Regions from separate parts of the Evansella cellulosilytica DSM 2522 genome, predicted to be linked through region 3. Evidence: riboswitches for the same ligand, from Rfam matches in the RefSeq annotation. Region 3 holds a riboswitch; each other region holds the start of a gene.
The links. Region 3 has a riboswitch for thiamine pyrophosphate ahead of thiD (bifunctional hydroxymethylpyrimidine kinase/phosphomethylpyrimidine kinase). Riboswitches for the same ligand answer to the same signal wherever they lie in the genome.
Positions count from the first base shown of each region.

Region 1: another riboswitch for thiamine pyrophosphate. It lies ahead of thiC (phosphomethylpyrimidine synthase ThiC); the one in region 3 lies ahead of thiD (bifunctional hydroxymethylpyrimidine kinase/phosphomethylpyrimidine kinase).
Region 2: another riboswitch for thiamine pyrophosphate. It lies ahead of tenA (thiaminase II); the one in region 3 lies ahead of thiD (bifunctional hydroxymethylpyrimidine kinase/phosphomethylpyrimidine kinase).

Region 1 is NC_014829.1:3,933,956-3,938,244, reverse strand. It holds gene thiC (phosphomethylpyrimidine synthase ThiC) at 1-1,533, opposite strand, end outside; TPP riboswitch at 1,673-1,787, opposite strand; gene BCELL_RS18155 (diguanylate cyclase) at 2,104-3,387, shown strand; gene BCELL_RS18150 (phospho-sugar mutase) at 3,482-4,289, shown strand, end outside.
Region 2 is NC_014829.1:4,562,206-4,566,494, reverse strand. It holds gene BCELL_RS20855 (ABC transporter permease) at 1-270, opposite strand, end outside; gene BCELL_RS20850 (ABC transporter ATP-binding protein) at 267-1,028, opposite strand; gene tenA (thiaminase II) at 1,021-1,695, opposite strand; TPP riboswitch at 1,848-1,950, opposite strand; gene BCELL_RS22830 (hypothetical protein) at 2,248-2,418, shown strand; gene BCELL_RS20840 (H-type small acid-soluble spore protein) at 2,552-2,731, opposite strand; gene BCELL_RS20835 (VanZ family protein) at 3,169-4,289, shown strand, end outside.
Region 3 is NC_014829.1:871,904-876,192, forward strand. It holds gene cshA (degradosome RNA helicase CshA) at 1-209, shown strand, start outside; gene BCELL_RS03910 (hypothetical protein) at 566-820, shown strand; gene thiE (thiamine phosphate synthase) at 904-1,554, opposite strand; gene thiD (bifunctional hydroxymethylpyrimidine kinase/phosphomethylpyrimidine kinase) at 1,527-2,369, opposite strand; TPP riboswitch at 2,465-2,673, opposite strand; TPP riboswitch at 2,809-2,913, shown strand; gene BCELL_RS03925 (thiazole synthase) at 2,989-3,756, shown strand; gene thiH (2-iminoacetate synthase ThiH) at 3,798-4,289, shown strand, end outside.

The DNA.
Region 1 (4,289 bases), 1.6 Mb from region 3:
CCTGAACTCAAAACGCGCTTTCGACAACGCATCATCGCGTTTTTGTGCACCAGGGTGTCCTTTTGCTAAGTCAGCGGCATGGGCTGCGATCTTATAAGTGATTACACCTTCGCGTACATCATCACGGTTTGGTAAACCGAGGTGCTCCTTCGGTGTTACGTAACAAAGCATCGCCGTTCCGTACCAGCCGATCATTGCTGCCCCAATAGCCGACGTAATATGATCGTAACCAGGAGCAATATCCGTTGTTAACGGTCCTAACGTGTAGAATGGCGCTTCTTTACAAGTTTCTAGCTGCTTATCCATGTTTTCCTTTATTAAATGCATTGGCACATGTCCAGGGCCTTCCACCATTACTTGAACATCGTGCTCCCAAGCGATTTGTGTTAGTTCACCTAACGTCTCTAGCTCTGCAAACTGTGCTTCGTCGTTGGCGTCTGCAATAGAACCAGGTCGTAAACCATCACCAAGAGAAAACGCAATATCATATGCTTTCATAATGTCACAGATTTCCTCGAAGTGAGTATATAAAAAGTTTTCCTCATGATGGAATAAACACCACTGTGCTAATATGGAGCCCCCGCGAGATACGATTCCCGTCATGCGCTCGGCAGTTAAAGGGACGTAGCGAAGAAGGACTCCTGCGTGAATAGTGAAGTAGTCAACGCCTTGTTCTGCCTGCTCAATGAGTGTGTCGCGGTATACTTCCCACGTTAAATCCTCTGCAATCCCATTCACTTTTTCAAGCGCTTGATAAATGGGTACAGTTCCAACCGGTACAGGAGAGTTCCGAATGATCCACTCGCGCGTTGTATGAATATTTTTCCCGGTAGACAAATCCATGATCGTATCGGCACCCCATCTCGTTGCCCATGTCATTTTTTCAACTTCTTCAACGATAGAGGAAGATACCGCAGAATTCCCAATATTCGCATTAATTTTCACGTGAAAGTTCCTACCAATAATCATTGGCTCTGACTCAGGGTGATTAATATTCGATGGAATGATTGCGCGTCCACGTGCCACTTCATCTCGAACATATTCAGGTGATAAGTTTTCACGTATCGCGATATACTCCATTTCAGGAGTGACGATTCCTTTTTTCGCGTAATGAAGCTGGGTCACATTTTTACCTTTTTTTGCTCGCAGTGGCTTACGGTTCAGCCCTGAGAAAATTTCATGATTGCTCCTAGGATCATTTTCGTCTTTATAGCCATTATCCTCTGGCTTTATTTCTCTACCGTCATATTCTTCCACATCTTCTCGTTCAAGAATCCAGCTCCTACGTATTGGTTGAAGTCCTTTTCTAACGTCTACCTTTGCATGAGGATCTGTGTAAGGACCACTAGTGTCGTAAACACGCACTGGATCGTTTTCTTCTTCACCAAAAGTGCTTGACGTAGGATCTAACGTAATTTCTCGCATAGGTACTCGAATATCCTCACGTGAGCCTTGTACGTAAACCTTTTGACTTCCTTCAAAGTTAGACATAATTGAAATGTTTTGCTCTTGTAAAGATGCTTCTTTTGCCATAAAAAAATCTCTCCCTTTTTTTGTAATGAGGACAGATTTAGCACAGTACGTAGCGTTGGAAACTAATGACAACAAACAAAAAAGCCGGAATCCATTATGGACGGACCCGGCTTCGTAATAGTAGAAGTAGTTTTCAAGATAGTAACTGCATGAACTTCCCTACGCTAGTATGAACTAGATCAGGTCCTGAGGGTCAAAAAGCTTCAACGTGCTTTTCTCTCAGCCCAACTCATTGGACACCCCTAGTTATTGCTATTCAATTTTCTTTCAATTTAAAGTATACAGACATTTCCGTAAAAATGGAAGAGGAGATTATAATTTCCTTTCCGCAATAAGAGGCAGCTAATATCAGTATGTCTAAATCAAAGTTTCTTTAGGAATACAATGAATCGCATGATTTTACAAAAAATATAAAAAATAAACATATTATTTCCAGGGGAATATCGTAAAATGGTGAGGAGATGACTACTACTCGCATTACCTGTCAGAAATTGTTTCATTTATGATGAAAAAACAGTATGATTATTGTTATGCAAGTGCAAAAGAGTGATGAATGTTTGGAGGGGAAGGATGTTACGGTCTTTATTTCAAACGCATAAGCAGGAGTTTGTGAAATTTATAAACTGCATGGTTGATGCTATTTATGTAATGGAAGTGAAAAATAATACTTTTTATTACACTGTCATGAATATAGAAGGAATGAAGCTTAGCGGTTTAACTGAAAGGGCAATTGGGGAAACGATAGATACAGTATTGCCAAAGGATAGAGCAGAATATTTGATGAATCAATATCGCCAAGTACTTCAAGAGAGAAAATCCATTACATTTGAGGCGATTACAGCAAATGGGGATATAGGAGAATCGATATTAACCCCGATATTTGATGAAGAGAAAAAAGAAATTACATATATTTTATCCGTTACACGTGATATATCAATACGAAAAAAAATGGAGAAGCGACTTGAAGAAAGTGAAGAGAGGTATAGGTTAATTGCTGAAAACTCAACAAACTTAATACAGTTGGTTGATAGTGATGGAAACCTTATATATGCATCTCCTTCATTTAAAAAAATATTAGGTTATCATCCTATAGATAAATCCCACTCTGTATTTGGACAGTTTCATGATTGTGGCAAAAAGGAAGAATTTAAGAAACAATTTGAAAGTGCCTTATGTAAAAAAGAGACAGTTTCTATAGAAATGGATGTTCAGCATGAGAATGGTAGCATCTTATGGCTAAAGGTTGATATTATTCCTATTTTTGAAATTGGAAGTAAAATAAGTAAGATGCTAATAGTGGCAAAAGATATAACAGAAAGTAAAGAATATGAAAAAGAAATACGCTTTATGGCTTACCATGATCCGTTAACTGGATTGCCGAATAGAGGTTTTTTTAAAGAATATATGCTCATGTCACTTGAAAGAGCAAAAAAGAATAGTGAAAGCATGGCATGTTTGTTTTTAGACTGCGACAATTTTAAACAATTAAACGATGCGCATGGTCACGATGCAGGAGATAAGTTTTTGCAATCTGTCGCAAAACGTTTACATTCTGAACTGCAAAAAGATGATATGATTGCGAGGATAGGTGGTGACGAGTTTAATATTTTGTTGTCACAAATGAATAGTAAACAACATGTGAGTGATGTTGCACAACGTTTGTTAAAGGTCATTAATGAGCCATGGCCACTTTCCGGTGGAGAATGGGAAATTACTGCAAGTATAGGCATTGCTCTCTATCCAGAAGATGGTGATACGATGGAAACGTTGTTGAAGCATGCTGACATTGCTTTATATGATGCAAAAAATAATGGACGTAATCAATATAAGTGGTATGACGCTAGTTTATATTAATGGTTTATTATTGGTGAAACGAAATGATGTATGTTCAAATGTGTTTTTTTGATAAAATGATAATGATAATTTTATGTAAAAAGGAGATATTTAGATGAGCTGGAAGCAAAACTATGAAAAATGGATGAACACACCGAATTTATTAAAGGAGTACAAAGACGAGCTTGATCAATTAAAGGATAATGAGGCAAAGCTAGAGGACGCATTTTACAAAAACTTAGAATTCGGAACAGGTGGATTACGAGGAGAACTAGGTGCTGGTACGAACAGAATGAATTTGTATACAGTACGTAAAGCTACAGAAGGTTTAGCGCAATATATACTTGCAGAAGGTGAAGAGGCGATCAACAGAGGTGTCGTAATTGCTTACGATTCAAGACATATGTCCCCAGAATTCAGCCTAGAGGCTGCAAAAACATTAGGCTATCACGGTATAAAAACTTACGTATTCTCTAGCCTACGTCCGACACCAGAGCTTTCTTTCGCTGTAAGATATTTACATGCATATGCTGGAATTGTCGTCACTGCTAGTCATAACCCTCCTGAATACAACGGCTATAAAGTGTATGGTCCAGACGGTGGACAAGTACCACCAGAAATGGCGAATGAGATCATCGACTATGTCAATAAAATAGAAAATGAGTTAGAGGTTCCTGTAAAGGAAGAAGCAGAACTACTAGAGGCTGGTACACTCACATACATAGACAAGCAAGTTGATGAAGCTTATTATCAACAACTAATGACACTTGTCGAAAACCAAGAAGTCATTAATGAAATGAAGGACGAATTGAAAATTGTCTTTACACCACTTCATGGTACAGCTAACCACCCTGTCCGAGAAGGCTTAAAACGTATGGGCTTTAACGAAGTGACAGTTGTGAAGGAGCAAGAGGAACCAGACG
Region 2 (4,289 bases), 990 kb from region 3:
TGCCTTCTCTAACGTTTTACTCACATTCATCAATACCGCTAATCCTACTCCAAGAAAAATGGATAAAGATAAACCTGTTAAAATAACAGTGAGCGTAGCTGGCATATGGACGAGTAATAAACTACCTCTTAACTCCCAGAGACGAACAATAATTTGTGTAGGAGAAGGTAAAATAAAAGCCATGCCTATCGCCTTTGCGCTAATCTCCCAGGCAATGAGTACAATCAAAACAATCACTGTCGGTGCAATAAAATCCTTCCAATTTTTCATAGCTTTACCCTCGAACGAAGCTGATCAATTAATGCTTCTTTTAGTTCAATCACTTGTGGTTGATGAATATCCCGAATGTCTCTAGGACGGGAGAGCGGGACAGTCACTTCTTGTAAGCGAGTAACCGGCGTTTCGGTAAAAACGTAGATTCTATCAGATAAAAATAACGCTTCATCTACGTCATGAGTAATAAATAATACGGTAGATTTTGCCTTTTCCCATTTCTCTAACAACCATTCCTGCATCGATAATTTTGTAATTGCATCAAGAGAACTAAACGGCTCATCTAATAAAAGAATGTTTGAGCCAGAAAGCACGCTTCGTAAAAAAGATACTCTTTGTCTCATACCGCCAGATAATTCACTAGGAAATTTATTTTCAACTTCTTTTAGACCGAACTCAACTAGCAGTTTTCTAGCTTGTTCGTGAGCTTCATGCTTTTTTAACCCTTTAATTTCTAGTGGAAGTGCTGCGTTCTCTAAAATAGTACGCCATGGCATGAGCAAGTCTTGTTGCGGCATATAACCAACTTGACCGAGCCTATTTTCTACAACTCGCTCATTGATCAATACCTCACCATTTGATGGTTGTTCAAGCCCGGTAATTATCTTGAATAATGTACTTTTTCCAGAACCACTTGGACCAATAATACTTACGAATTCACCATCATTGACAGTGAAATGCAAGTTCTCTAATATGCTTTGCTCCGAGTTGTAGTAAAATGAAACATCGTGGAACTGAAGCGTCTTCTTACTCATCTGTCGGCCACATTTGCTTATTCCAGGACATATCCCAGAACATATATTCAAAACGAGTTGTATTTAAAAAGATTTCTTCAAGCTTTGCTAACTCGTCCTCTGTTTTTCCTTCCGTTAGTTCATCAAGTAAATTGATAGTCCATTCGGCTAACTGACCGAATTCCTCGGAGCTATACATTTGGATCCACTCGCCATAAAACTCATGCTCACTTGCACCAGGAATTTCATTTAATTCTTTACCAATTTCCCAGTAGCTCCACATACAAGGAAGCAAGGCTGTTACGAGGTCTGCAAGTGTACCGTTTTGTCCAACATGTAGCATGTAATGCGTGTATGCTAAAGTTGTCGGTGCTGGAGCAGCTTGCTCAAATTCCTCAGGCGTAATTCCAAACTTTTTCCCGTACTCTCTGTGTAGTGACATTTCTTCATTTAATGTTGAATCTAACAAGTTAGCAAATTTGCCCATTGTTTCTACATCCTTCGCTTTAACAGCACCAATCGCGAAAAGCTTTGCATAGTCAATGAGGTAAAGATAATCTTGAATCATAAAAAAACGAAACTTTTCTTTATCAAGCGTGCCGTCACCAATTCCTTGAACGAAAGGATGTGCATGGTTTTTACGCCAAATAGGCTGAAGCTTTTTGTGTAAACGTTCGCTAAATTTCATCTCGTACCACTCCTCATTTTTAATAAGTGTTACTGTCATATTCATACCACTTTGAAAACTAAGAGAAGAAATAAAAAAGCCACTTCTATTAGAAGAAGCGGCTTTGCTAACAATGTAAGAGACATATACGATGGCTGCAGTCGTATATTAATCATTGAAAAACACTTCTTCCCTACGCTAGTTCGAACTAGATCAGGTTATAAGGGTTAAGACTTATTTGTCTCTCTCAGCTATGTAGCACCCCTAGTAGTGAAAATATGAAGTTTATTCTGAAATATTTTATAACTCGTTAATAGTTGTATCATATAACTATAAGGACTTCAACCAAAACTATTTATTTAGAGTTCCTTCTATAGTCTTATATCATCATACTGGGAAATCGATTGTGGTAATGTTTATGGAGAATAAAATGCAATTATCATTTGTTTTGCTAAAATTTCTTTGTTTTAATAAGTATTTTCAATAAGCAAAATGTGTGCGATACTCGAATCAACAATAAATATCATGTTGAAGAAACGACTTCTGAAAAATGAACAACGTAGGGAGGGGAAAATGATACAATTCGTTTTATTGTTTAGTTCCTTTTTATTTATCGTTTTTTTAATATTGAGCATGGATCCAAGAATAAAACAAATGACCAAATTGTTCTATGTTTTTGTATTTCTTAGTGGAATTAATTTTTCAATACTTATTTATACGATTATGATTATTTTAACTATGTAAAGAAAGATGCATGAAACTTCTCCAAGAAAGTGTACCTTTGCGGTGGAAATGATGCCACGTGTAGTAGCAAGAAGAGCACTCACTATTATTTTAAAGACATGTGGCATCATTTATTCGCCGCTTTTAGTTTTTCTTATCCTTCTGTAAGTCCTTGTACATCTACATCTTGTTCATTTTCCATTTCATCTAAAGGAAAAATGCGGGCTTTGCCACTATTAGCATCTACTTCCTTAATATAAACTGGAATCCCATGATAAGAAACATTAATCATAGCAGGTGATTCGATGATTTCTTGTGCTCTTTGTGTGTCCATATTAGTCCCTCCTCATATAAAGTTACGTCAATATATTTTTTGAAGAAGGTTTATTATCTATACAGTAAAGATTTATAAATATAAAGCACGGGACGGTTCGTTGCTTCCATTGAATTTATTAGGGAACGTCCCTCTGCATCTCTATTAAAAGTCCAATATTGAGCATTTTTGTAGAAGAAAATAACAGAATGAGGGTTCCTCAGGTTTATGTAGGATTAAATAATAATGGAGGTTTCAATTTAATTGATTAAGAAATCAATTATTTTAGGAAAAAACAAACTATTTAAACTTTGGTTTCGTCTATATAAAGGGAAGGATTTGAAAAAATACCGGTTGATATAGGAATTTAATTCAAAAAAGAATCGTGCAAAACAAGCAGAGATTTATTAATCGAAATAATCGAAGCATATCTATTTTGTTGTCAGAGGGAGAAGGTAATGAGAATACAAGAAATTATGGGTATTTTGAGAGAGTATTTTTTACTAGCATTACTAGCATTAATTGTTTTAGGTATTATTATCTTTATAGGGTATTTCATTGTATATCGGAAACTTTTTAAGGGAAAGAAAGGTATTCCAATAAATAAATTATTTTTTGGAGGATTATTTATTGGTTATATCATCATGGTTATAGGAGTAACATTCTTGAATAGAGGTCCTAGTTTTCAAGGTGGGATGAATTTATCTCTTTTCAGTACATATAAAGAAGCTTGGCATAACTTTAGTATAAGGCATTGGCAGTTCGTCATATTAAACATCATTATGTTTGTGCCGTTTGGCATCCTTTTTCCACTATTACATTCACGATTTCAACGAGCAATTTGGGCAATTGGAGCTGCATTGTTATTTACCATATCCATTGAAAGTATCCAGTTAGTGACGGCATACGGTAATTTTGTCCTTGATGATTTATTTAACAATCTACTAGGGGCAATCATTGGATATGGCATCATTATAGGACTCATCACCTTAAAATCAAAGGGAATAATACATTCAGTGAAGTATTTTACCCCTTTATTTCTAGTAGTAATTTCATTTGTAAGTATTTTTACATACTATCATTTCAAGGAATTTGGAAATTTATCCATTGTACCTCTTTATAAGGCTAATATGTCGGAAGCGAAAATCACTGTTGATAAGGATCTGAACGATAATGGAACAGAAGTGTCAATTTATAAAGCACCTTCTTATACAAAGACAGCTGCTGATGAGTTTGTGGTAGATTTTTTTGAAAAAAAGAATGTGGATTCATCTAACATGGATGTTATTTACTATCAGCATGAAGGAGTTTATTGGATAAGAGAGGGAAGTTCTCATAATATATGGTTCAATTTCTTAGATGGAAGTTACAGTTATTCAGATTTTTCATATTTTGATGAAGATATAGAGCTCAAAGATGTAGATGAAGAAATCCTGTTGGAAAACTTAATACAACTTGGCATACATATACCTCAAGACGCATCTTTTCAAAAAAATGATACTGGAAGCTATGAGTGGATTGTAGATAAAAAGCTAATAGAAAATCAACTAATAGATGGTAATTTAGGGGTTAGTTATTA
Region 3 (4,289 bases):
AAATCACTGGCGAAGCACCGGTTCGTTCTAAAAAGCGTCCATCGGGCGGCGGTGGCGGCGGTCGCAGTGGCGGCGGGAAACGTCGTAAAGACCGTGGAACTGGTGGCGCACGAATCAATGCGAAAAAGCGTACCTCAAAGCAAGATCGCGATAGAGATAGAGGTCGCGGCGGCGGACGAGACCGTGATGGAAGAGGACGTAAAAAATAAAATATTAGTTGCTACACTTGGCTGTACGAAGTGAGTAACAAATTAAATAAGACAAGGACATCGCTTACTACCAAAAGGTGATGTCCTCGTCTTTTTTTTATTACGAAGTTTTTGTTAGAGCAGATAGCGCAGGAAAAAGAAAGAGAAAGTGCCGATAGAGCGCCTGTGAGAAATGTATGTACACAATTTCGCTCGAGCCCCTTCAATGTGATAGCGTTAATCACTACAGCCCCATCGCTAGCCACCCTTCCAATTATAAAAATAAACAATCTATTCTAACACCTAAGTTAAACATCATAAAACTAAATAACAGTTAATATACCTTTAATAACGTTGAATGAAGAGAGGTGGAAGGCTTGGCATATCAAGCACCGGTAAAAAGTCCTGGTATAGCCGCTGTATTAAGTGCACTTTGGACGGGATTAGGTCAAATTTATAACGGGCAAATAGCAAAAGGTGTGCTCTTGATGTTTATCCAATTTATAAACGTACTCCTAATGTTCGTTATTATTGGTTTTTTTACTTATTTTGCTGTATGGATTTTCGGAATGATAGATGCTTATAAAACGGCAGAATTTATTAATCGTGGTGGGGGAGGGAGAAAAATATAAGGAGAATTTGTTTAGATTAATGCAGTCCTTAAACACAAAAAAACTAGTGAAAGACAAATCATTCACTAGTTTTTTAAGTATGTTTATTTCCATGCTTCATTAAGCATTTTTACAGCATCGCTAGGATCGTTAGCGGAGGAGATAGCAGAGATAACGGATAGCCCATCTGCTTTACCATGAACGACTTGAGTAGCATTTTCGACATTGATTCCCCCAATTGCAACGATTGGAGCATCAATGCCCTCATGGCGAAGCTCTTCGATAAAGTGAGGGCCACATACTTCCCGTGTATCAGCTTTAGATGATGTAGGAAAAACGGGACCTACACCTAAATAATCGGCGCCACTTGCTAATGCTGCCTTCGCCTCATCTAATGTATGTGCAGATACGCCGAGAATACGGTCACCAATTTTCTTGCGTACCTCTATTATGTTATCGTCCTCTTGTCCAATGTGAACGCCATCAGCATCTAGCTCTATCGCAAGATCAATGTCATCGTTTACGATAAAAGGAATAGATGCTTTTTGACATAGCTGTTGCAGCTCTCTTGCAAGAGTGATCTTAGACTCACCTGTTAGTGCACCATTTCCTTTTTCACGAAACTGAAAAATGCTGATGCCACCTTCAATCGCTTGTTGGAGAACAGTAGGAAGCGAACCATGAACGTTAGTGCTCCCGGCAATAAAGTAAACCTTTAAGAAATCTTTCATTTTGTCGGAATTGATTCTTGCCATGTTTTCCCCTCCGTGCTGTCTAAATGATATTGGCGATGCGCACCGTGATGTGTAGGACCATGGCCACCACCGATGTTTAAGGAGTGCTTAATTGCTAAATGAATAAACTTCTTTGCATTCTCAATCGAAGCAAATAAAGTATTACCTTTTGCTAGCTCTGCTGTTACTGCAGAAGCAAATGAGCAGCCTGTTCCATGAGTGTTTTTTGTATCGACTTTAGGTGTTTCAAAATAATGAAAGCTACTACCATCAAAGAACAAGTCGACCATGTTATCACTTGAAGCATGCCCCCCTTTTATGACGACGCTTTTTACTCCCATGTTTAAAAAGTCTTTGGCAGCAGTTTTACGATCATCAAGGGAAGTAATTGCACGTCCAGTGATTGCTTCAGCCTCAGGGATGTTCGGTGTTGCGACAGTTGCTAAAGGGAGTAGCTTATTTACTAAAGCCTCAATCGATGAATCGGTTAATAACGAAGCACCTCCCTTTGCGATCATGACGGGGTCTATCACAACGTTATTCCATTTGTAGTGCTTTATTTTTTCTGCCACTAACTCAATTCTTTTTTCATCAAATAACATCCCCGTTTTCACAGCATCGACACCAATATCATCAGCAACAGAGGTGATTTGCTGTTCAATGGCCTTTAGCTCTAACGGGTAAACCCCTTGTACTCCAAGCGTATTTTGTGCTGTAATCGCGGTGATGGCCGACATCCCAAAAACTTGAAGCTCCTGAAATGTTTTTAAGTCTGCCTGAATTCCGGCGCCTCCACCACTATCAGACCCCGCAATTGTTAATGCGCGTGCTAACATACTATCTCCGCCTTTCAATAATATATGAAAAATAGATGTAAGTTTACGTAACGAAAAAACACCGTGCAAATAGGAACGGTGTTTTCAAAATAGAAATGCTATCCGCTCCACTTTCCTACGCTAGCATAAACTAGATCAGGTTCTAAGGGATTAAGGTTTCCTTATCTCAGCCCAGTGTGGCACGAGGCCAGCGAATGGCAATGGCTCCGTTCGTTGCGAGAACACTATGAGAAACCACTCATAGTAGAGTTTCAAAAGATTGAACGACTACGCTCATTGCTTTGAGGCACCCCTAGTGGTAAGAAAAATGTCATTCGTTATGTAAGGCTATCGTATCATACATTTATGGATAAACGAAGTCATTACATAGCTGGATTTTGACGTAATGTATTGGTTCACAAGGATGCGCATGTCTGTTATGATGTAACCATAAGATTTATAGTAAAGCTAGGGGTGCCATTGAAAAAAGTGGCTGAGAGGTGAATTCCAACTCTTTGAACCTGAATTGGTTAATGCCAACGGAGGGAAGCTTGTAAACGACTTATACTAGCGTTTAACAAGCTTACCTAATTTGGTAGGCTTTTTCTTATTAGCTTTTAAAAGAACTGGGGGAAAAATGATGAATGATATATTAACGATTGGTGGAAAAGAGTTAACTAATAGGTTATTTGTTGGTACCGGAAAGTTCGCTGATCATAAAGAAATGGGAGCAGCTATTACAGAGTCAAATTCTGAAGTTGTAACCGTTGCACTAAGGCGTGTCGATGTGGAAAGTAATGAAGAAGACATATTACACGATATTCCAAAACAAGTAACGCTTATGCCTAATACGTCTGGCGCGAGAACGGCAGAGGAAGCGATTCGAATTGCTAGAATGGCTAAAGCAGTAGGTATGGGTAACTGGATTAAAATTGAAGTCATTTCAGATCATAAATACTTATTACCGGATAACGAAGAAACGACGAAGGCAACAGAGGTTTTAGCAAAGGAAGGCTTTGTTGTTTTACCTTATATGAGTCCAGACTTAATGGCTGCAAAACGTATGGTAGATGCAGGAGCAGCAGCAATTATGCCGCTTGGCGCACCAATTGGCTCAAACAAAGGAATTAGAATGAAAGAAATGATTCAAATCATGATAGATGAAATTGACCTTCCAATCGTTGTTGATGCAGGTATCGGCAAGCCATCAGAGGCTGCAGAGGCAATGGAAATGGGAGCGGATGCTGTCCTTGTAAACACGGCGATTGCAACAGCTACTGACCCAGTACAAATGGCAAAAGCATTCGATATGGCAGTAAAAGCAGGAAGAATAGGTTATTTATCCGGCTTAGGACCAGTATCTGCGAAGGCGCATGCTAGCTCACCATTAACGGGCTTTTTAGGATAAAAAAGATGACAAAATCCCATTAAAACGAAAGGATCGATTTCATGAGTTTTTATGAGAAATTTGAAACGGTAAAGGATCTTCCTTTTGACGACATGTTTTCATCTGTCTCTATTAGAGATGTTGAAAAAGTACTTCAAAAGGAGCGATTAACAGAGGAAGACTATTTTGTACTTTTATCTCCTGCAGCGGAGAATTATTTAGAAGAGATGGCACAGAAGGCCCACCAATTGACTGTACAGCACTTTGGAAAAACGATAGGGCTATACTTGCCACTTTATTTATCTGATTACTGTGTGAATATATGTAAATATTGTAGCTTTAGCTTTAACAATGATTTTCCTAGAAGACGACTTACAATGGAGGAGATCCATAAAGAAGCAAAAATTATTGCCGATATGGGTATCAAACATATCATCCTGTTATCCGGTGAATCGAAGCAGCACTCTTCTATTGAGTATTTAAAAGAAAGCATGGAAGTATTGAAGCACTATTTTTCTTCTGTCGGTGTCGAAATACAACCGCTCGATCAAGAT